4 regions of the Vibrio sp. VPAP30 genome follow, and region 2 is predicted to be linked to each of the others. Evidence: predicted binding sites of a transcription regulator. Region 2 holds the regulator's gene; each other region holds the start of a gene.
What was found. Region 2 encodes CRP, which controls carbon source genes, mostly activating them, when cyclic AMP is high. Its sites were predicted from a motif close to TGTGANNNNNNTCACA; they were not measured.

Region 1 (6,021 bases), on a different contig from region 2:
CCCGTATCCTTTACTTCTCTAATTCGCCGCGTTGGTATTCACCAGCCGCTTTCACGAAACCTGCAAATAGTGGGTGACCATCGCGAGGCGTTGAAGTGAACTCTGGGTGGAACTGAGCCGCTACAAACCAAGGGTGAGCTGGGTTCTCAATCACTTCTACCAGTTTCTTGTCTGCAGATAGACCTGACACTTTCAGACCTGCTTTTTCGATCTTAGGACGAAGAATATTGTTCACTTCATAACGGTGGCGGTGACGCTCATGGATTGTCGCGCTACCGTATAGTTCACGAGCCTTAGTCCCTTTTTCTAGGTGACACAGTTGTGAACCAAGACGCATAGTACCACCTAAGTCAGAGGTTTCAGTACGTTCTTCAACTTTACCTTCACCATCAACCCACTCAGTGATTAGACCAACAACTGGGTACTTCGTCTCTTTGTTAAATTCTGTTGAGTGTGCACCTTCCATACCCGCTACGTTACGCGCGTATTCAATCAGTGCGACTTGCATACCTAGACAGATACCTAAGTAAGGTACGTTGTTTTCACGAGCGTATTTTGCAGCAAGGATCTTACCTTCTACACCACGGTCGCCAAAACCACCAGGAACAAGGATTGCGTCAAGGTCAGCAAGTGCTTCATCACCTTTTGACTCAACATCTTGTGAATCTACGTATTTAATTTTTACGCTTAGACGGTTCTTAAGGCCTGCGTGTTTCAGTGCTTCGTTGACTGATTTGTAAGCGTCTGGCAGTTCAATGTACTTACCAACCATACCGATAGTGACTTCACCAGTTGGGTTCGCTTCTTCGTAGATTACTTGTTCCCATTCAGACAGGTTAGCTTCAGGAGCTGTAATGCCAAAGCGTGAACATACTAGGTCATCTAGACCTTGAGCTTTAATTAGTTGAGGGATCTTGTAGATAGAATCTACATCCTTCATTGAGATTACTGCTTTCTCTTGAACGTTACAGAACAGAGCAATCTTCTTACGCTCGTTCGCAGGGATCATGCGATCGCTACGACAAACCAGAATGTCTGGTTGGATACCGATAGAAAGTAGTTCTTTAACTGAGTGCTGAGTCGGCTTAGTTTTCACTTCACCTGCTGCTGCTAGGTAAGGAACTAGAGTAAGGTGCATGAACATTGCTCGTTCACGGCCCAGTTCTACAGCAAGCTGACGAATCGCTTCCATAAATGGTAGAGATTCGATGTCACCAACCGTACCACCGACTTCAACGATCGCAACATCATGACCTTCAGCGCCAGAAATTACACGATCTTTGATTGCGTTAGTGATGTGAGGGATAACCTGAATTGTTGCACCTAGGTAATCACCACGACGCTCTTTAGCGAGAACGTCTGAGTAAACACGACCTGCAGTGAAGTTGTTGCGCTTAGACATCTTGGTGCGAATGAAACGCTCATAGTGACCAAGGTCAAGGTCAGTTTCAGCGCCATCTTCCGTGACGAACACCTCACCATGTTGAGTTGGGCTCATAGTGCCTGGGTCAACGTTAATGTAAGGGTCAAGCTTCATCATAGTCACTTTAAGACCACGAGCTTCTAGAATAGCCGCAAGAGATGCTGCTGCAATACCTTTACCTAGAGAGGATACAACCCCGCCAGTAACAAAAATGTAATTTGTCGTCATGTTTAACCTGAAATTGGTTGAATGAGGGAAAATGGATTTCTTCTGGACGGGATATAAATATACCAGAAGCCCTTTTCCGCTACAACGTGAAATCTATCACACTGCAATTTTTTATTTTTTGCTTCAAATCAAATTCAAGTGGTGGATTAGTTGCCACTATCTTACTTCGCTTCTAGTGTTTTTACTCTGTCCCAAAACGCATCTAACTGTTCCAAATCGTAATCAGATAGCTGCTTGCCCTGCTCTGCGACCAGTGCCTCGACACCTTTGAAACGTTTAGCAAACTTAAGATTGGCTTTGCTTAAAGCGACTTCAGGGTCTTTACCCAGATGACGCGCAAAATTCACCGTTGCAAACAGTAAATCACCTAATTCCAACTCAATTTTTTCTTCGTCACGAGAGACTTGCAGCGCCTCTTCCATCACTTCATCTATCTCTTCTTGAACCTTACCCACAACCGGGCCAATCGAGTCCCAGTCAAAGCCATACTTAGCGCATTTTTTTTGCATCTTTGTGGCACGTGATAACGCAGGAAGAGAATTTGGTATTGAGTCTAGAATACTTTGCTCTGTTTTGCCTACTTGTGCTTTTTCTTTGGCTTTTTCCGCTTCCCAATTTGCATTGATCTGATCATCAGTTTCAAATTCAACATCTGAAAAAACATGAGGATGACGACGAGTCAGCTTTTCATTAACATTTTCCACCACTTCGGAAAAATCAAACAGTTGCTGCTCTCTAGCCAATTGGCTATAGAAGATAACTTGAAAAAGTAGGTCACCTAATTCTTCTTTTAAATTCGGCCAGTCTCGATTTTGAATCGCATCAACGACTTCATAGGTCTCTTCAATGGTGTGTGGCACAATAGTGTCAAAGCTCTGCTTGAGATCCCAAGGGCAACCACTTTCTGGGTCACGCAGCTTGCTCATGATCTGTTCCAACTGTTCGATTGGGTGGCTCATATTCCTTCTTCCTTTAAATCTTCTAGCTAAAGAACTTTCATTCAAATAAAAAGGTGAGCGGCCAAAACCACTCACCTTTAATTTTAATCTGTCATCTTACAGAGTAAGCCTGAACGACTTAGAGATCTCTAATTACTTTAAGAGATTCCCTATCGCGTTCGTCCCTCACTGTAGGGAATGACAACATTCGTTTTTACTTTCACTAAGTAATTGTTACTTTAACAAGGCAACAAGTTTTCGCGACTCCTGAGCATAGCTCGCCTATGTGATGGAGCAAGAAAACGCAGTTAACGCCGTAAAAGTGACAAGTACAACGTGAAAGTTAGCCGAGGCGTTTTACCGACATGACATCTTTTATTTGTTCTACTCGCTTAGACACACGAGTCAGAATTTCAACGTTGGTCACTTCCAAATCAAAGTCCATGATCGACATTTGAGTACGGTAATCAACACGACTTTTCATGCTGGTAACCTTGATCTTCTCATTAGCAAACAAGCTAGTGATGTCTTTAAGCAAGCCACCACGTTCCATCGCTTCAACGCGAACAGTTAAGATGTAAGAGCCGACAAAGCCGCTGCCCCAAACCGTTTCGATAATACGTTCTGGTGCATGGTGACGTAGCTCTTCTAGCTGTTCACAGTCTGCTCTGTGGACTGAAATGCCGCGCCCTTGTGTAATATAACCTGCAATTTCATCACCAGGGATGGGCTGACAACAACGTGCAAGGTGGGTCATCAGGTTATCAACCCCTTCAACCACGACCGCATCTTTCTTAGGACGACTTTGCGCTGGTGCTTTACTCTCTGCCTCTTGCAGCTTCTCAAGAGCTTGTTGATCTTCTTCCTCTGCCGTTGGTTTATTTACCAAGGCGTTGATGTGATTAATCACTTGGTTGATACGTAAATCACCGCTTCCGATGCCAACATACAGTTCATCAGTGCTGTTGACGTTAAAGCGTTTCAACGCATACTGTTCTGCGTCTTTTAACGTCGCACCAATTTTTTGCAGCTCAACCTCAAGGATATCGCGCCCTGCTTCAACATTTTTCTCACGACTTTGCTTGCGGAACCAAGCATTAATTTTTGCGCGTGCTCGACCTGAAGTGACAAAGCCCATTGATGGGTTTAGCCAGTCACGTGATGGATTAGGCTCTTTCGAGGTGATAATCTCAACCTGATCACCCATTGCCAGTTTATGAGTAAATGGCACAATACGGCCAGCGACTTTAGCACCAATACAGCGGTGGCCCACTTCGGAGTGAATGTGGTATGCAAAATCGAGCGGTGTCGCGCCCATAGGTAGGTCGACTACGTCACCACGTGGAGTAAACGCATACACTCGGTCATCAAACACTTGGCTACGAAGTTCATCGAGCATTTCACCCGAATCAGACATCTCTTCTTGCCAGTCAAGTAGCTTACGCAACCAAGTAATCTTCTCATCGTAACCACTACGGCCACCGCCACCTTCTTTGTATTTCCAGTGTGCCGCGACGCCGAGTTCAGAATCTTCGTGCATGTCTTTAGTACGAATCTGAATCTCAATCGTCTTGCCTTCAGGGCCGAGAATAACGGTGTGAATCGACTGGTAACCGTTAGGTTTAGGGTTTGCTACATAATCATCAAACTCACTTGGCAAGTGCTTATACTTGGTATGCACCGTACCTAGTGCCGCATAACAATCTTGCAGTTTGTCAGCGATAATACGTACCGCTCGAACATCGAATAGCTCGTCAAAAGCGAGCCCTTTCTTCTGCATTTTTCGCCAGATGCTGTAGATATGTTTTGGACGCCCACTCACCTCAGCATTAATAGAAGAGGTCTTCATTTCAGATGTCAGGTCATCAACAAAATCTTTGATGTACTGCTCGCGCACAATACGGCGCTCAGAGAGCTGCTTAGCTATCTGCTTGTAGGTATCGGGCTGTTGGTAGCGAAATGCGTAATCTTCGATTTCCCACTTTAACTGACCTATGCCTAGGCGGTTAGCCAGTGGAGCATAGATGTTGACACACTCTTGCGCTGCTGCTCGGCGCACTTCATCCGGTGCTTTCTTAACTTCAATCAGGTTACAGATGCGTTCCGCGAGTTTAATCACCACACAACGGAAATCATCGACCATCGCCAACAACATACGGCGTACATTGTCGACCTGAGAAGAAGCTGCGCTACCTTCAAGTGTCACATTTAGCTGACCTAGCGCGGCCATCTCTTCTACACCGTCGATCAACTTAATGGTTTCTTTACCAAAATCTTCTTCGAACTGCTCTCGGCCGTATGCATCACTTGAAACCAGTGGGAATAATAACGCCGCGACTAGGGTCGCTTTATCCATTGATAATGTAATAAGGATCTCGACCATTTCGCGCCCACGCCACAAGAGTAGCGGGCCTTGCTCCTTATCTTGCAAAACAGCCTCACCACGGAGGTATACTTCTTTTAAGCGCTTAGATATTTTAGGGTCTTGCCTTAAGCTAGAAATCCACTTATCTAGCTCAAACTGTTCGTCTTGATTTAAATGTGCGCTTCTGACCGCAACCATTATTTTCGTCCTGTTCTTTTTCTATTATCGAACTGCCCATGTTCAGACTACTGACGACCAAGGAAGTTCGTGTTAATCCTTTGCAAAGAGCGCCATAGATTCTAAATGGCTTGTATGCGGAAACATATCGAGCATAGCTAATTTTTCCAATTTATAGCCCTGATCTAGCAAACTTTGTGAGTCTCTGGCGAGGGTGGCTGGGTTGCATGAGACATACACAACTCGACTGGCACCCAATGCCGACAACTGCTCGACAATACCGCTGGCTCCCGCCCTTGCAGGATCAAGCAGTATTTTATCAAATTTTTCGACTGCCCAGGGCTGACCAGACATATCTTGTTCCAAATTAGCCTGATAAAAAGCGATATTGCTAATACCATTAATTTGGGCATTACTTGTCGCTTTTTCAACCATGGCCTCAACGCCTTCGACCCCGATAACACTCGCCACCTGCTTTGCCATTGGCAAGCTAAAGTTGCCCAAACCACAAAATAGGTCTAATACCCTGTCTTTCTCACTCAGCTCAAGCCAAGACAACGCTTGCTCAACCATTGCCTGATTCACTTTTTGGTTAACTTGGATGAAATTATTAGGTTCAAACGGAATCGTCACACCAGCTTCTAAATAGTGGGCAGATTCACCAAGCACATGATTAAGTTGATCAGTTTCCGGCATCAGATACAGACTTGCCTGATTCTGACAAGCAAACTCTTCAAGCGCTTGCTGCTCACCCTCTTTCAGTGCTTTTAAGTGGCGTAGCACAATCACCTTGGCATTGTCCCCCTTAACCAATTCGATATGACCAATATCTTCTTGGTTTGAGAAGCCTTTCAGTAGCTGATAAAGAGGTGCTAACAAGCTATCTAGCT
Region 2 (6,021 bases):
GAGAAGCACAAGCTCAACAACCAGAAAAAAGCTCAGAGAATAGTGCCGCGGCAAAGAAAGATCAAAAACGTCGTGAGGCGGAGTTCCGCAAGCAAACAGCACCAATTCGCAAAAACCTGACAAAACTTGAAACAAAAATGGATAAGTTGGGCACTAAACTGGCGGAAGCAGAAACGCAATTATCAGACAACTCACTTTATGATGCCGAAAATAAAGCTAAACTTAACGAAGTGTTAGCGATTCAGGCCGATAGCAAAAGTGAGCTAGAAGACGTCGAAATGGAATGGATGGCTCTGCAAGAAGAGCTAGAGAATATGGAGCAGGAGTTCAATAGCCAATGAGTTCAAAGCACGTCGTTATTTCTTTAACACTGGAACGTTTGTGGCAATTTAGCTTGCAGTACTACAGTGTGCGAGAAGTAAAAGAGGCGTGCCTTCACCTGCAAAACCATTTCAAAGGTAACGTCAATCTTCTGCTGCTGCTCAAATGGCTTGATGAGCAGCAGGTCTGCTTTCAAGAACAAGACTGGCACAAGGTCGAAGAGTGCCTTGGCCGCTCAGAAGCCTTACTGCACAGTTACCGCGAGCTAAGACGTAAACTAAAGCTCCACCTTCCAGATACCTTGTATCGTGAATCGCTACAATTTGAGCTGCAATTAGAAAAACAGCAGCAATCTGATCTTGTCGATTGCATCAATGGAATAGAACTAGAACTCAATCATGCCGAACCTCTTACCTTACGTTACTGCCGCCAATTGGGCGGTGAGCAACTGTATGAGGCTTTTGCTGAGCCTATCGATAATATCGCCAATCTCTAGAGAGCCTTTATGACTCATTTTGTTGCCGCTAAAGGGTTAGCCAATCCGCATCTACAAACTCTTGCCCCGCGCTTTATTCGTAAAAAAGCGTTGTTTGAACCGATTTGGCAAACCCTAGATACGCCAGATGGGGATTTTCTCGATATCGCTTGGAGTGAAGATATCAATGACAAGTCAGTAAAAGACAAGCCCATCTTTGTCTTATTCCACGGTTTAGAAGGATGCTTTTACAGCCCTTACGCTAATGGACTGATGGATGCGTTTGCCAAACAGGGTTGGCTGTCTGTGATGATGCACTTTCGTGGCTGTAGCGGTAAACCGAACAAGCTTGCCCGCGCCTATCACTCTGGTGAAGTAGAAGATGCACGTTTGTTCCTTGAGCAGCTTGATTCGCTGTTCCCACAACAAACCAAAGTGGCAGTCGGGATCTCTCTGGGTGGTAATATGCTGGCGAACTACCTAGCTAAATTCAATCAAGAGCCTTTGATTGATGCTGCGACCATAGTCTCTGCCCCACTGGATCTTTCTGCTTGCTCTGAGCGTATCGAACAGGGTTTCTCCAAGCTGTATAAAAACTACCTGCTGTCGTCACTGAAAAAAAGTGCGCTGCAAAAACACCACCTGTTAAAAGGTGAGCTTGGTTTGAGTTATCAGCACATCAAACGTGTTACTAAGCTGTACGAGTTTGATGATCTGATTACCGCCCCACTTCACGGTTTCAAAGATGCCGAAGATTATTACCAGCGCTGCTCGGGAATCCATCGCCTTAAGGAAATCACCCTACCAACCCAGATCATCCACGCGAAAGATGATCCGTTTATGACTGACGCTGTCATCCCTAAATACGTCTTACCCGATAACATTGACTATCGACTATTCGAGCAAGGTGGGCATGTCGGATTTGTCACTGGCAGTGCACTAAAACCAAGGTTTTGGCTCGAAGAAGCTCTTCCATCTTACTATGAAAGCTTGGCTGTTTCGGCCTAACCCATCACCTGCGTCTTAATCATAAAATAAAGAGGTATTTATGATCATTCCATGGCAACAAATCGAGCCAGAGACATTGGAAAATCTCATTCGAGAGTTTGTACTACGCGAAGGGACAGACTACGGAGATGTTGAAGTGTCACTGCAAGATAAAATTGACCAGATACGCACACAGTTGGAGTCTGGTGAAGCAGTTGTGGTATTTTCAGAGCTGCATGAAACCGTCGATATTCAACTTAAGCGAAAACTTTAACGCATCGCATACAGTGATTAGCCACTAAAGCGTGCTATAGTGGTTTTCGTTTAAAGGATTAGATTACGACAAGGTTTGTCATGTCAGCAAAACACCCAATTATTGCGGTGACTGGTTCATCAGGCGCCGGTACCACAACCACTTCAGAAGCATTCCGCAAGATGTTCAACATGATGAACGTCAAACCCGCATGGGTTGAAGGAGACAGCTTTCACCGCTTCACGCGCCCTGAGATGGATGTCGAAATCCGTAAGGCACGAGAGCAAGGTCGCCATATCAGTTACTTTGGCCCCCAAGCGAACGACTTCAATGGCCTTGAGGAATTCTTCCGAAAATACGGCCAAGAAGGTATTGGGCAAATTCGTCGTTACCTACATACGTTTGATGAAGCTGTTCCATACAACCAAATGCCAGGCACCTTTACGCCTTGGCAAGATCTACCAGAAAACTCCGACGTGATGTTTTATGAAGGCCTGCATGGTGGTGTCGTCGATGGCGAGGTCAACGTATCTCAGCATGTTGATTTTCTGATTGGCATGGTGCCTATCGTTAACCTTGAATGGATTCAGAAATTCGTCCGCGATACGCGCGATCGAGGTCATTCGCGTGAAGCTGTGATGGACTCTATCGTTCGCTCAATGGATGACTATCTGAACTACATCACACCGCAGTTTTCTCGCACTCACATTAACTTTCAACGCGTACCGACCGTAGATACATCTAACCCGCTCAACGCCAAAGGTATTCCGAGTTTAGATGAAAGTTTTGTTGTAATCCGATTACGAGGAATTAAAAACGTCGATTACCCATATCTACTGGCAATGATTGATGGTTCATTTATGTCACGTCACAACACAATTGTTGTGCCAGGCGGCAAGATGAGTTTTGCAATGGAGCTTATCGTACGTCCGATACTCCAACAGCTCATTGAAACGGGTAAAATTGGCTAAAACTCACAGCTAGAACACGATTACTTTTCATACCGTGATCATGTGCACAGTTTTGCGTACTAAAACCCCAGTTGTACCCGATTAAAATCAAGAAATCGTTTTCGAAAAAGGATACTATTTCTTACCGAAACACAAGTTGGCTTGCAGCATTTGTAAAGTGCTCTTATCCTAGTAGGTCTTGATTAAGGCTTAGCTAAAATATGGAAAGCGGCAAGCGTACCCTGCAGAGGAAGTGAGATATTATGGTTCTAGGTAAACCTCAAACCGACCCAACATTAGAGTGGTTTCTGTCACATTGTCATATTCATAAGTACCCTTCAAAAAGCACGCTTATTCACGCGGGCGAGAAGGCTGAAACTTTGTACTACATTGTTAAAGGTTCAGTAGCGGTTCTTATTAAAGACGAAGAAGGTAAGGAAATGATCCTTTCTTACCTAAACCAAGGTGACTTTATCGGTGAACTTGGTCTATTCGAAGAAGACCAAGAGCGTACAGCATGGGTTCGTGCTAAATCTCCTTGTGAAGTTGCGGAAATCTCGTTTAAGAAATTCCGTCAACTTATCCAAGTAAACCCAGACATCCTAATGCGCCTTTCATCGCAAATGGCAAGTCGCCTACAAGTGACTAGCCAAAAAGTAGGTGACCTAGCATTCCTAGACGTAACTGGCCGTATTGCTCAAACGCTATTAAACCTAGCGAAGCAACCAGATGCGATGACTCACCCAGATGGCATGCAGATTAAGATCACTCGTCAGGAAATCGGCCAGATCGTTGGCTGTTCTCGTGAAACAGTAGGTCGTATTCTGAAGATGCTAGAAGAGCAGAACCTAATTTCTGCCCACGGTAAAACAATCGTTGTTTACGGCACTCGTTAATTTCGATTAACCGCTAAAATTTTCAAAGCCACCAATGGAGACATTGGTGGCTTTTTGTTTATCGAGAATCGAGAATCGAGAATCGAGAATCGAGAATCGAGAAAATTATGGCTTATTAAGGGCTCGTTTTGTCAAAACCTTGAGGACTTAAGGCTCCATCGCATCACCATTAGACCCCACCCTCTCGAAAGGCGCAGCCCGTTCTAAACTCTCGCAGGGCGAAGCCCGAATCTCGACTCTTATCTCTACCCGTTAGTACTTTCGAAGATCTTATCAGCAGAGGCTGCAACAAACCCTGGGTAAAGTTCACCATTACTCATTGGGTAGCGCTTAGCAAACTCGTAGAAGCCACCAGGGATAACCTCACTGCCCTCAGTAAAGGTCACCTCGACCTTATCAGCCATAGTTGACGATTGCTCTAGCAGCACATCTGGAGAGCCTTTCACTTCACCACCAAACTCATTGATGGTAAAGCCGGAATCGCGTAGATGGTCATTGACACCTTTTACTTCTTCAAACGCATTGAGCTGATTGACGCTTACGGTAAAGTGATTAGCACCATAACCATGCGCTGCCAGCCAAGAAGCGTACTCACTCTCTTTAGCTAGCGTCTGGAAGTCAGCAAAGCTAATGTCCCACAAACGACCACCATACAAGAACTCATGACCTTTTAGCTTACTGGAGTCTAACTGCTCGACAAGTTTAGCGACGATAGCTTGTAGCTGTGCAGAGCACTCTTCAACTTTCAGTTCGCTGATAAATACTTTCGGCTGTTTTGGATCTGGGTGCTCAAAGTGTTTAGCCACCAGCTTCTTACTCTCAAACACATAGTCACCGCATGGCTTGTAGCCTACGTCTAAGAATGGTTGTGCAAGCGTAGCAATGCCCAGCGGTTCTACATTGAAAGTACGCAGAGCAATGTGATCATTGATCAGCGCTTCATCTTCTTGCAGAAGTTGGTGGACTTGTTCAGCAGAGGGACATAAGCGTTGAATATAGTCATTCCATAACTGTTGGAATAAAACATCTGGCGTCATAACGCCTCCTTGTAAGGGTGGTTTACGTAAATGGAGTATCAGTAGTTATATGTCTAATTATAAAAAAGGCCATCTAACCAAATGTGTCCAGAAAGTTTGATTAGATAGCCTTCAACCTGTGACGTTTAAAATGCCTCCCGGCTCGGGGAGGCTAGAAGGGAAATCCCTAAAATTTAATTATATTTTATAGTTCTACACCTGGGCTTAAGGTCGCAGGAAGAAGTGTTTCTCCCCCTTCCATCGAAGCCATAGGGTAAGCACAGTAATCTGCTGCGTAGTAAGCACTTGGGCGTAAGTTGCCCGATGCACCCGGGCCACCAAATGGCGCGTCACCGCTTGCACCTGTTAACTGGCGATTGCGGTTTACGATGCCTGCGCGAATATGGTCAACAAAGTACTCCCATTCGCTATCGTCAGTAGAAACTAAGCCTGCTGATAGACCAAAGCGAGTATCGTTGGCTAACTCAACCGCTTTCTCTAAACCTTGATAACGAACCACTTGCAATAGCGGGCCGAAGTACTCTTCATCTGGCAGCTCTGCAATCGCGGTAACATCAATGATGCCTGGTGTTACAAACGCGGCTTCTCCGGCTTTAGCTTCAATTAAGCTCTCGCCACCTAGCGTTTGTAGATTTGCTTGAGCTGCAAGAATAAAGTCAGCAGCGGCTTTAGAGATCTGAGGCCCCATAAATGGTGCAGGCTCAGCAAATGGCTGATCGACACGAATCTTATTGGTTGCTGCAACTAGCTTGCTGACCATTAAGTCACCTTTGTCACCCACTGGAACATACAGGCGACGTGCACAAGTACAACGTTGACCTGCACTGATAAACGCAGACTGAATGATGGTGTAGACGGTCGCATCTACTTCTCCGTAATTTTCAGAGATCACCATAGGGTTGTTACCGCCCATTTCGAGCGCTAGCATCTTGCCCGGTTGACCTGCAAATTGCTTATGCAGAATATGGCCCGTGTTGGCACTACCTGTGAATAGCACACCATCTAAGCCTTTAGAATCAGCCAGCGCGATACCAGTTTCTTTAGCACCCTGCACTAGGTTGATCACCCCTTTCGGCAGACCAACTTGATCCCACAGTTTCAT
Region 3 (6,021 bases), on a different contig from region 2:
CGCTGAGAGGTTCAGAGTGCTTTCATTACGTGATAAAGCAAAGATAGGTAAGCCTGAACTCAAACGAGACATCATCAACGCGGTACGGCCTGATTCGGTTAAAGTCACAATCCCTTTAACTCCGCGCATATGGTTGGCAGCAAACATTGTCGACATCGCGATGGTTTCTTCTCCGGTTTCAAATACTGAGTCCATTCGGTATCCAGAGCGGTTAACCGCAGACATCTTTTCCGCCCCTAAACAGACTTCAGCCATTGAGCGAACCGTTTCTAATGGATACTTACCTGCGGCTGTTTCACCGGACAGCATTACTGCGTCTGTACCGTCTAATACTGCATTCGCCACATCCATGACTTCCGCACGGGTTGGCATTGGATTCTCCATCATCGATTCCATCATTTGCGTTGCGGTAATGACGGTTCGATTAAGGGCTCGCGCACGACGAATCAGTTGTTTTTGCACCCCGATTAATTCAGGGTCTCCAATCTCTACCCCTAAGTCGCCACGTGCTACCATTACCGCATCAGAGGCGAGAATAATGTCATCGATGTTTTCTTCACTCTCTACGGTTTCAGCGCGCTCGACTTTTGCCACTAAGCGTGTTTGCAGACCAGCATCTGTTGCAAGCCTGCGCGCGTATTTCATGTCTTCGCCGTTACGGGGGAAAGAGACTGCAAGATAGTCAACCTTGATTTCAGCGGCTAGTTTAATGTCATTTTTGTCTTTGTCGGTGAGTGCTTCTGCCGATAACCCGCCGCCTTTCTTGTTGATGCCCTTATTGTTCGATAGAGGGCCACCGATAGTGACTTTTGTCCGAACCTGAGACTCAGTAACTGCAACTACTTGTAGCTGAACTCGGCCATCATCAAGCAATAAGATATCGCCTGTCGAAACGTCATTGGGCAACTCTTTGTAGTCAAGCCCGACAGCGTCTTTGTTTCCTTGCCCAGCTTCCAATTTGTTATCTAGGGTGAATATGTCGCCTATATTGAGCTGGACTTTGCCGTCTTTGAAGGTTGAGACACGAATTTTTGGGCCCTGCAAATCACCGAGTATGGCTATGTGGGTGCCTAGCTTAGCAGCTATGTTGCGCACTCTGGTCGCCCGTTCTCTGTGATCATCCGCGCTACCATGTGAGAAATTCATTCTTACTACATTGACGCCCGCTTCGAGAATTGCTTCGAGCACGCCGGGTATATCGGTAGAAGGTCCAAGAGTAGAGACAATTTTTGTTCTTCTTTGGATTGAGGTCATTCGGAGCTCCTTGATTGATGTTGCCACCGTCAAATTTAGGCGGCACCTATGCTTTGTTTCCATTCTTAAGTGCACTAGGCTCGATATAAGTATATACAGGCATGGCATCTGTGCTGTTATTTAAGATGACATTCTTATGTACGGCTGTGAAAAGGTGATGGAAGACATATTTATTTATGCAAAAAAATACGATTAGTTTTGTGATAATTTGTTCGCTATATGATTAGGTACACAAACAAACATGTTTATACGTGACCCTTGTCACGGCAATCCATCAAAGCTCTTCACAATTACTTCGCAAAGTAAAAAAATTACCAGGTTGTTGATATTTGGAGTACTCCATGTACATGGCTCAACCTGGCCATATTGATCATATCAAGCAGGTCAATGCTGGCCGTGTATATAAACTCATTGATCAAAAAGGCCCAATTTCTCGTATCGATCTCTCGAAACAGAGTGAACTTGCCCCTGCAAGTATTACCAAAATTACTCGAGAGTTGATTGAAGCACACCTCATTCATGAAACCACTGTTCAGGAAGCAACCAGTCGTGGCCGCCCTGCAGTTGGGCTGCAAGTGAACAATGAAGGGTGGCAGTTTCTATCTATGCGTCTTGGACGCGGATATCTAACGATTGCACTGCACGAACTTGGTGGTGACGTACTGATTGATACCAAAATTGATATCCATGAAGTCGACCAAGATGATGTGCTCGCGCGCCTTTTGCACGAAATAGATGAGTTTTTTCAGACCTATTCTGAGCAACTTGACCGTGTTACCAGTATTGCCATCACTTTACCCGGTCTAGTGAATTCTGAGAATGGTGTGGTACTACAAATGCCTCACTACAATGTTGAGAACCTACCACTAGGGCCTGAAATCTATAAAGCGACTGGCCTTCCAGTTTTTATTGCCAACGATACACGGGCATGGGCACTAGCTGAGCGTCTGTTTGGTCATTCGCAAGAAAACGAAAACTCAGTACTTATCTCTATTCACCACGGCTTAGGTGCAGGGATTATCCTTGATGGACGTGTACTTCAAGGTCGTCATGGTAACATCGGTGAACTGGGTCATATCCAAATAGATCCCAACGGTAAGCGCTGTCATTGTGGTAATCTAGGCTGCCTTGAAACCGTAGCTAGCTCACAAGCAATTCGTAATGAGGTGTCTGAGCGAATCGCTAAAGGTGAGAAATCCTCTCTTGCTGATATTGAAGAGATTTCAGTGGAAGATATCTGTGAGGCCGCGGCTAACAGCGATCCTTTAGCTGTCGATGTTATCGAAAAATTAGGACGCTACTTAGGCTCTGCTATCGCGATTGTGATCAATTTATTTAATCCTGAGAAGGTTTTAATTGGTGGGGTAATCAATCAAGCAAAAGATGTGCTTTATCCAGCGATTCAAACCTGTATCGAAGAGCAATGTCTACCTGTTTATCATCGTGACTTAGAGCTGGTTGAGTCGCGCTTCTATAAACAAGCTACCATGCCTGGTGCTGCATTAATCAAGCAAGCTTTGTACGATGGTCTTCTGCTGATGAAAGTTATTGAAGGATGATGTTTTCTGAGCAGTTGCTCTCCTTTATCTTTTAAATAAACCCATATAATCTTTGAATGATATGTGGGTTTATTTTTGTCTTAGTCTTGCTATAGACTACTTTTGTTATATATACATTTGTTGGGAAGCAGTATGTCTGGAGTATTAAATACCGTCGATCAGCGAACTAACCTTGTTGGTGAAAACCGCTTGGAGCTGTTGTTGTTTAGTTTGAATAGCCGACAGATCTTCGCCATCAATGTATTTAAAGTACGTGAAGTGATTAAAGTGCCACCACTGACTAAAATGCCAGGATCGCATCACCATATTACAGGGGTCGCATCGTTACGCGGGGTTTCTGTTCCTGTGATTGACCTGCGGGCGGCTATTGGTTTCCCTCCGTCTCGCCTTGAAGATCAAGAAGAGAATCTAATCATTACCGAGTACAACCGCACCATTCAAGGTTTTTTGGTTGGCCAAGTGCGCAACATTGTGAATACTGCTTGGACGGAGATTCAGCCTCCACCTAAAACGGCTGGGCGTGCAAATTACTTAACAGCGATTACTCATGTAAAGGATGGTAAAGAGACTGCGATCGTTGAGATTATTGATGTTGAAAAGGTGTTGGCGCAAATCATCGATTACGATATTTCGATTTCTGAAGGGGTGTTAGATCACGATTTAGTTAACGAAATGGTCGGGCGTAATGTCTTGATTGTAGATGACTCCTCGACGGCACGCACTCAGGTTAAAGGTACGCTTTCACAGCTCGGTCTCAATATTATAGAGTGTCGCGATGGGCTTGAAGCGTTGAATCTTCTAAAGTCATGGAGTGACGAAGGTAAGAATGTGGTTGAAGAACTGCTACTAATGATTACGGATGCAGAGATGCCTGAGATGGATGGTTATAAGCTAACCCATGAAGTTCGCTCTGACCCAAGAATGAAAGATTTATACATTACGCTTAATACTTCTCTCAGCGGTAGCTTTAATGAAGCTATGGTAGAAAAGGTCGGCTGTGATCGTTTTATTTCTAAATTCCAACCCGATTTGTTGGTTGAAGTCGCTCAAGATCGCTTAAGAGATATAGTATCTAAATAGCATTCAGCACGGACGGTGCTCTGTCAAAATGGATATAAAAGGGAGTCTTCACTCTCTTGTGGCTTTTATCGAGTTAGTGAAATTCGTGCGATTTACTTCTGAGCCCTTGTAGTTTATCTGTCATATCAATCAGTCTACCAGCTATCACATGATGGACATCACCTTCTTTTTCCAAGATGCCTTTTACCTGTAGAATCTTCGCTGTCAGGTAGGCTTGTTTCTGTGCCCGCGCAGTCGCTTTCCAAACCACGACATTAATATTTCCAGTATCGTCTTCTAGAGTGAAAAAGGTTACGCCAGCAGCGGTTCCCGGTGCTTGTTTTCCTGTCACAATACCAGTCACCGTTACCAGTGATTGATGTTCTTTTTCGGCTAAGTCTCTCATTCGGGTAAATCGCCCTAGCTCACCTGCGTTATCAAGTAAGGTTATTGGATGTTTAGCGAGCGACAATCCGGTGGCAGCGTAATCTTCAACTAGGGTTTGGCTCTCTGAGGGCGTAGCAATCACTTGGCTTTCTGGTTCTTCAATATTTTGAAACAAAGGCAAATCAGAGAGTGAGTCCATCATTGCCCAGCGAGTTTGATAGCGGTTGTGGCTTAGGGTATACATCGCATTGGCAGAAGCGAGAAGCTCAATATCTCGCTTGGATAAGCCGATATGTTTGATTTGCCCTGAATGAGTAAATTGCCCTTTGTCTCTGGCATTTAGGATCTGCTCGGCGCTTTGTTGGCTGAGTCCTTTCACTTGCCTTAAACCCAATCGGATAGCTAGTTTGCCTTGGTGGTGGGTGACTTGGTGGTCATACATGGAAGCATTAACGCAAACAGGCAACACGATGACCTTGTGTCGCCGCGCATCCTGTACAAGCTGTGAAGCGCTATAAAAGCCCATCGGCAGGCTATTGAGCAGTGAAGTGTAAAAAGCTTCAGGGTAATAGTGTTTCAACCAGGCAGAGCAATAAGCGAGCACGGCAAAGGAAGCTGAGTGACTTTCTGGAAAGCCATATTCACCAAAGCCTAAGATTTGGTCAAAGATACGCTCGGCAAACTCCAATTGATAGCCACGGCTGAGCATACCTTCTACCAGCTTGGTTTTGAATTTGACTAGGTCGCCACTCTTTTTCCAAGCCGCCATTGCTCGGCGCAGCTGATCTGCCTCACCGCCACTAAAACCGGCAGCAACCATGGCAATCTTGATCACTTGTTCTTGGAAAATAGGTACGCCAAGGGTGCGCTCTAGTACGGCACGAACCTCTTCGGAAGGGTAATCGACGGCTTCTTCTCCATTTCTCCGTTTCAGAAATGGGTGCACCATATCCCCTTGAATGGGGCCGGGACGAACAATGGCGATTTGAATCACTAAGTCATAGTAAGTGGCGGGTTTTAAGCGTGGCAACATGCTCATCTGTGCCCGAGACTCAATTTGAAACACTCCCACGGTATCCGCCCGCTGGATCATCTTATACACCTGCTCATCATCTTGGCGGCGAGTAATTTCGGCAATGGTCAAAGTTTGCTTATGCAGGCGTTCGACCAAATCAAAGCACTTACGAATGGCCGTAAGCATACCTAAAGCCAGCACATCCACTTTGAGTAGTTTGAGGGATTCAAGGTCGTCTTTATCCCACTGAATAACAGTGCGATCTGGCATAGAGGCATTCTCGACCGGCACTAGTTCATACAGAGGACCAGCGGCAATAATAAAGCCACCGACATGCTGTGATAGGTGACGTGGAAAGCCGAGAATCTCGTTGACCAAATTGATGAACTGCTCCCCTTTGAGAGAGTCAGGTTGTAGCCCGAGTTCGACGATTTGAGCTTGCCAGCCGAGTGCACGGTCACGGCGATTAACATTTTTAATAAAGTAATCGAGCTGGCTTTCTTCAATGCCTAGCGCTTTACCCACATCTCGCACTGCACTTTTAAAGCGATAAGAAATCACGGTCGCGGCTAAAGCAGCACGCTCTCGGCCATATTTCTGATAGATGTACTGGATAACTTCTTCGCGTCGTTCATGTTCGAAATCAACATCAATATCGGGTGGCTCATCGCGTTCGGCGCTGATAAATCGCTCGAATAGCACCGAAATTTGTCTAGGGTCTACAGAGGTGATTTCAAGGCAATAACA
Region 4 (6,021 bases), on a different contig from region 2:
GCTGCCATGACTCACGGTAGTCGCCATCTTCCTGACGGTGACCAATCGGCGCGCAGAAGTGAACGCCATCGACTGCGCGAACGGTAAGGAGTGTAATCTCATAATCGAAGTCAATGAAACCCTCAACAATCACACGACCTGCTCCAGTACGCCCGCCTTCTTGAGCATAGTTCCACGCCTTGTCGATATCTTTAGCGGATTTGAGAACGCTTTGCCCCTTACCAGACGAACTCATGACTGGTTTACAGACACAAGGTAAGCCTACCGTTTCTACCGCAACCACAAACTCTTCATAATTGTCTGCAAAGCGATAGGGAGATGTTGTGAGGTTGAGTTCTTCAGCAGCTAAGCGGCGAATACCTTCGCGGTTCATTGTTAGTTTGGTTGCTTTTGCAGAAGGTACAACGTTCAAACCTTGAGTTTCTAACTCGACCAAAGTATCTGTTGCAATAGCTTCAATTTCAGGGACTACGTAATTTGGCTTTTCTTTTTCGATGATCGCTTGCAGTGCATCACCATCAAGCATATCGAGTGTATAACTGCGATGGGCGACTTGCATCGCTGGCGCATTTTCATATCGATCGCATGCGATCACTTCAAGGCCGAGACGTTGACATTCGATGGCGACCTCTTTTCCGAGTTCACCAGAGCCTAAGAGCAGAACGCGTGTTGCATGATATGCAGTTGCAGTACCGAACATAATTAACCCTAAAATTTGAAGAGGAATAGATAATTTTGCGAGCATGATACTCATAAAAACCCAAAAAGCAAACGTTTGCTTTTTGGGTTTTCCACAAGTGATAGCAGTTTCCAACGCTGATTAAACTCGATATAAAGAGCCGCTATTTTGCGTGGATCAAGACAAAGCTCAATTTTCTAGCCACTACTTGGGTGTTAATTGAGCAGTTGTATGCGCTTATTACGTAAATACTCATCTTTGGAGTTATAATCAATAGAAATAACAATTCCTAATATTATAGGGCTACCAACTTAATGCAGTTCGACCCGGAAAAATCCATAAAAATCCCAATAGATACGCTGACTGTTGGCATGTTTGTGACTGCAATAGAAGACAGTAAACGTGTAAACCTTGCTAATGCGGGACGTGTACCATCTAAACAAGCTGTTAAACAGCTAGTTAAAAATGGAGTTAAATTTGCGTGGGTAGACAAGGGATTATCAGCAAAAGGAAGCGTCTTTAAACCTGTTAAAGTCGTGGAAGAAGTCGATGAGCCGCAAGAAGCTTCCACTCCAGTGAAGCGAAAAAAGGTAAGTCGTTTTTCTCAACAGAAAAAAGCACAGAAGATAATCAAGGAAGCGAAGGGGCTTGCGCACAAGATCTTGACGCAAACATTCGACGGTCAACCGATACATGTCGATGAGCTGGACAGCCTCGCTGATGACATGATTGAATCTATTTTGCTTGATTCAGACGCGCTACATTGTGTATCTGCGCTACGTAGCAAGGATGAATACCTTCTAGAGCATTCCGTTAACGTTGCTACTTTACTGGTGACATTTGGTAAGCACCTTGGCTTACCACGAGATACGCTTAAACAAATGGCGATTGGCGGCATTATTCACGATGTTGGCAAGATCAAAGTAGATGATAAAGTTCTGCATAAACCAGCCCGATTAACGCCTGAAGAGTTTGAGCATATGAAGCTTCATCAGGTTTATGCTCAGCACATAGTCACGACCGTTGCAGGCTTAAGTGACATAAGCAAAGACGTGTGCTTAATGCACCATGAAAAGCTCGATGGCAACGGTTACCCTGCAGGGCTCAAAGGTGATGAGATACCTCTTCACGGGCGTATGAGCTGTATTGTCGACATTTATGATGCATTGACTGCAGATCGTTGTTACAAGCAAGGCATGAGTCCAGCAGAAGCGTTTAAGATTATTCTGAGCTTAACACCAAGCCATCTAGACAAAGAACTCGTGTATAAGTTTATTAACTGTATCGGCGTGTTCCCCGTTGGGGCTTTGGTTGAACTGAGCGACGGGCGAGTTGGTATTGTTTGGACGTCGAACGCGAATGAGCCGTTAAAACCAGAGATTAAGTGTTTTTACTCGCGCAAATATCACAGGTTTGTCGACGTTAGCTTTGTTGATATGAAAACAGCTAAGCTAACGATTAAAAAAGGCATAGCGCCCAGTCAATTGGAAGTCGACTCAAAACCATTTTTCGATGTATGATGCTAGCACTACCAAAAAAGTAAAGGCGCCAAATTAACGCCTTTCTTCATTTATAATTCCAAGTAAGTAATTGGTATGTCAGGGTTTAACGCTTCAAGTGTCGCTTGAGTATTCGCTAGGTGGCTGATTGTTCCTGCTTCCACTTCAACCAGAGCTGCGGCCTCAATATCATTTAGTCCTTGACGGTCGAGCAAAAGCTGAACTAGAGCAACTTGTAGTGGAGGCAAGCTAGGGTTAAACGCTGCGTTTTCTGCGTACGCACCTTGATAAACTTTGCCATCTTTCATTTTGATTGCCACACCACTTAGGTTGTGGGTGTATGGTGCATGGCTTCGGTTCAATGCGGTAATTGCAAGCTGAAGCAATTCATCTTGCTCATTACTTTGCTTACCGTGATCAACCGTGGTCATTAGTGCCGATTCGATACCAAGATCAGATGGTCCAAATGACTCAGGCAAGTATTCTTGAAGGGATTTACTATCGCGCTGTGGCAATTGAATCTTTAACTTGTCTGCGGTCGATAGCTCATTCATAAACTGACGACAATGACCACAAGGGCTAAAATTGATCGTAATGTCTGCAACGCCTTGTTCACCTTTCATCCAAGCATGGCTAATGGCGGATTGCTCTGCGTGAACCGTCTGCCCAAGTTGTACACCATCAAACTCTACATTCGCACCGAAGTAAAGTTTGCCAGACAAGCCGCGTACAATTGCACCGACATAGAAGTTTGAAAGTGGCGCATACGAATAAGCCGCAGCAAATGGCAGAAGGGCAACACGAAGTTCAGCATCATCTAGGCCAGAGATCGCGAGTAGTTGCTCAAACTGCTCTGAAGAAATCGTTGCGTCAAAATCGTCAGCAAGAAGAATAGGAGATAAGAAATCTGCTACGTTTTTTGGCACTTCAGATAGCGCCTGTTCAATGCGGCTTCTCATAGTGAGTCCTTTAATAAACATTGTTGATATCTTTGAGTTTAGAGCCAGAAGCTAATGTGTAAACTCCGATATTGGTATTACATTCTATGTAAAGGAGAGAATATTTCGGTGATCTGTGTCACGACAGTGATTGTAACGCGATTGCTTGTTGCATTATTTGAGTGATGTCACACATGATAACGATTGCAGCAAACAATTTAGTGATATGCGTCGAGCCACAAATTGCAGCTCGACTATAATCCATTACGCTGAAAGCCACACTGCAAGGGTAAAGAAAGAAGGGGCAAGGATTGATGTAATCACACCGCAAACGACTAATGCCAAAGAGCTAAATGCGGCATCTTGACCATCCTTCTCAGCACAGGTTGCAGTACCGAGCGCATGAGAAACTGTACCCATGGTTAACCCTTTAGCGATAGGGTGAGTAATATTAAGTAGGTTGTAGATTGGATAGGCCAAGATCGCGCCAAACAGGCCAACGATTAACACCAAAATTGCTGCGATTGCGGGCTCGCCACCGAGGTGACTAGAGACTTCCATCGCAATTGGAGTGGTGACCGATTTACCCAGTAGGCTCGCGATCAAAGAAATATCTGCTTTTAGGTAGACCGCGATCATACTTGATGTAAACATCGACATAATACTACCTACGCCGCAGGCTAACATGATAATACGCCAATTAGCGCGGATCTGCGGTAGTTGCTCATATAAAGGATAAGCTAACGCAACAACGGCAGGTTGCAGTAGGTAGTTGATCCACTGATTATCAGCGTAATAGGTTTCAAACGGTACTTTAAGGTAAGTAAGCAATGGAATGAGCACTACGAGGCTTACCAATAAAGGGTTCATAAAAGGGCTTCTAATCTTTTGGCATAACCAACGGGCAGCAAAGAAAACAAAAATAGTGACGATTAACCACATTACTTTTGTCCTCCTTTAAGCATTCGATCAAGCATCAGGCCAAGTAGAACTAGCACAATCAACGTACCACCAACTGCGCTGGCCAAGATAGGGAGAGCATTGGCGATCAACATGTCGAAGTGCTCCATCAAACCGACACTGATTGGGACAAACAGCAATACCATGTAGCGGATAAAAAGAGAAGCGCCCGGTTTTACCCACTCAGAAGGCACAAGTCCGCTCGCAAGCAGACCGAATAAAATCAGCATACCAATGATGCTGCCAGGGATAGAGATACCTAATAAGTGTTGAATATTAATGCCCGCGATAAGGCACAAAAATATCAGCCCCATAGATACGACGTATTGAAGCAAAGTTTTCGGCATAGTGTAAGGTCGTCCAACTGCTGAGCCTTCAGAGTACTGAAGGCTCGAATTATTCAAATGCCAACCCTGATTGTGAATAGGAATGATAGGGCTCAGCTAGGTTGTAGGGTGCAGGACTTGGTATTATTGTTATTTTTAACTACTAGGATACTCGCTTTTGTACGTATTGGTAGATGGATTTTAAAATAACGATTTTCTTTTCGTCACTTTCATGTTCGTGAACTAAGTTTTCCAAATTTAGCATGTAGTCTTCAATACGACTTTCGAAGTAGTCACGACAGTGCGTTGCCCAGCGTTGCTGCTCTGACTCATCGAGCGTCCATGGGAAGTTTCGCGCGCGATAGCGGAACAGCAGTGGCGCAATACGGTCATCACTAAATGAAATATCAAGCGCAGATAGGTTATTGGGGTCAGTTTCACGAATGATGCTCATCGCTGCTTTATCTGCCGGAGAGAAGAACCCATCGTAGAGCATGCTATCGACATCATTGCTCTTTTCATATTCCCGCTCGATGCCATATACACCAATCAGCTTTTCACGAATTTCAGGGTGCTTGCGTAGTAGAGCTAAGTTCTCTAGGCATTTTTCACGGTCAATACCAATTTTCTCGGCGTTTTCAGCAGTGAGGGTTTTAGCCGGAGCAAGAATAGGGCACTTATTGAGATGGATAAGCTTAACAGGGACTGGAAGCTCGTCAGGTGCAAGCTCAGAACGCTTAGTATACAGTCGCTCATTAAGCTGCTCGGTATCCAAATCCAATAGGGCTTGAGGGTCTTTCGCCAAATCAACACAAATGACCGCATTCTGATTAGTCGGGTGCCAAGCAACAGGAACAACCCAGCTAGTGTAGTTACACTCTTTGCCCAACATACCTGAAACGTGCATCAATGGTGTCATGTTGACGATGTCAATCAGCTCATTCAGCTTGCGCTTGTGACGCATACTTAGAAAGTAATCAAATAATTTTGGTTGTGCCTCTTTAACCTTTTTGGCCATTTCAATCGTCGCGATAACATCCGCCATCGCGTCGTGTGCGTTCTCATGCTCAATGCCGTTTTCAACAGACAAATGCTCTAGTTTAAAGCTAATAAAGCCCTCATCGTTTTCTGGCCATTTGACTCCTTCAGGGCGAAGCGCATAACACGCACGCATCACATCAAGTAGATCCCAACGTGAATTCCCGTTTTGCCAGCTCCATGCATATGGGTCGATAAAGTTGCGGTAACAGGTGTAGCGCGTTACCTCATCATCAAAGCGAATGCTGTTGTACCCTAAACTAATGGTGTTTGGGGTTGCCAGTTGTTCGTGGATCTTAGCGATAAACTCTGGCTCTGAAAGACCTTGGCTTTCCGCAGTTTGTGGCGTAATGCCTGTGATCAATGCGGCTTCTGGTGCCGGAAGATAATCCGCAGGCGGTTGGCAATAGATAACAAGAGGATCACCAATAATATTGAAGTCCATATCGGTACGAACACCCGCAAACTGACATGGTCGATCTTTCGCTGGGCTAGTTCCCCACGTCTCATAATCAAAAAAGAAAAACGTAGGTTGATGCTCTTGCTGCATTGTCTTTATTACCAAGGGTTTGAAATTCACT

Region 1: the regulator CRP is predicted to act here: its motif matches at 1,737-1,752, upstream of ZX61_RS14630 (CTP synthase).
Region 3: the regulator CRP is predicted to act here: its motif matches at 1,505-1,520, upstream of mlc (sugar metabolism global transcriptional regulator Mlc).
Region 4: the regulator CRP is predicted to act here: its motif matches at 3,294-3,309, upstream of cdd (cytidine deaminase).

What each region holds. Positions count from the first base shown of each region.
Region 1 covers NZ_LBLS01000034.1:28,046-34,066, forward strand. Annotated here, with positions in the region: gene ZX61_RS14630 (CTP synthase) at 11-1,651, opposite strand; gene mazG (nucleoside triphosphate pyrophosphohydrolase) at 1,813-2,610, opposite strand; gene relA (GTP diphosphokinase) at 2,933-5,152, opposite strand; gene rlmD (23S rRNA (uracil(1939)-C(5))-methyltransferase RlmD) at 5,225-6,021, opposite strand, start outside.
Region 2 covers NZ_LBLS01000019.1:183,308-189,328, reverse strand. Annotated here, with positions in the region: gene ZX61_RS08635 (ABC transporter ATP-binding protein) at 1-341, shown strand, start outside; gene ZX61_RS08630 (TIGR02444 family protein) at 338-817, shown strand; gene ZX61_RS08625 (hydrolase) at 827-1,804, shown strand; gene ZX61_RS08620 (YheU family protein) at 1,845-2,057, shown strand; gene ZX61_RS08615 (phosphoribulokinase) at 2,138-3,007, shown strand; gene crp (cAMP-activated global transcriptional regulator CRP) at 3,250-3,882, shown strand; gene ZX61_RS08605 (DUF1338 domain-containing protein) at 4,128-4,919, opposite strand; gene astD (succinylglutamate-semialdehyde dehydrogenase) at 5,104-6,021, opposite strand, start outside.
Region 3 covers NZ_LBLS01000016.1:271,310-277,330, forward strand. Annotated here, with positions in the region: gene pyk (pyruvate kinase) at 1-1,254, opposite strand, end outside; gene mlc (sugar metabolism global transcriptional regulator Mlc) at 1,596-2,813, shown strand; gene ZX61_RS05485 (chemotaxis protein CheV) at 2,946-3,893, shown strand; gene ZX61_RS05490 (error-prone DNA polymerase) at 3,967-6,021, opposite strand, start outside.
Region 4 covers NZ_LBLS01000018.1:40,362-46,382, forward strand. Annotated here, with positions in the region: gene purT (formate-dependent phosphoribosylglycinamide formyltransferase) at 1-700, opposite strand, end outside; gene ZX61_RS06945 (HD-GYP domain-containing protein) at 994-2,199, shown strand; gene cdd (cytidine deaminase) at 2,250-3,137, opposite strand; gene ZX61_RS06955 (CidB/LrgB family autolysis modulator) at 3,381-4,058, opposite strand; gene ZX61_RS06960 (CidA/LrgA family protein) at 4,058-4,423, opposite strand; gene sbcB (exodeoxyribonuclease I) at 4,566-5,990, opposite strand.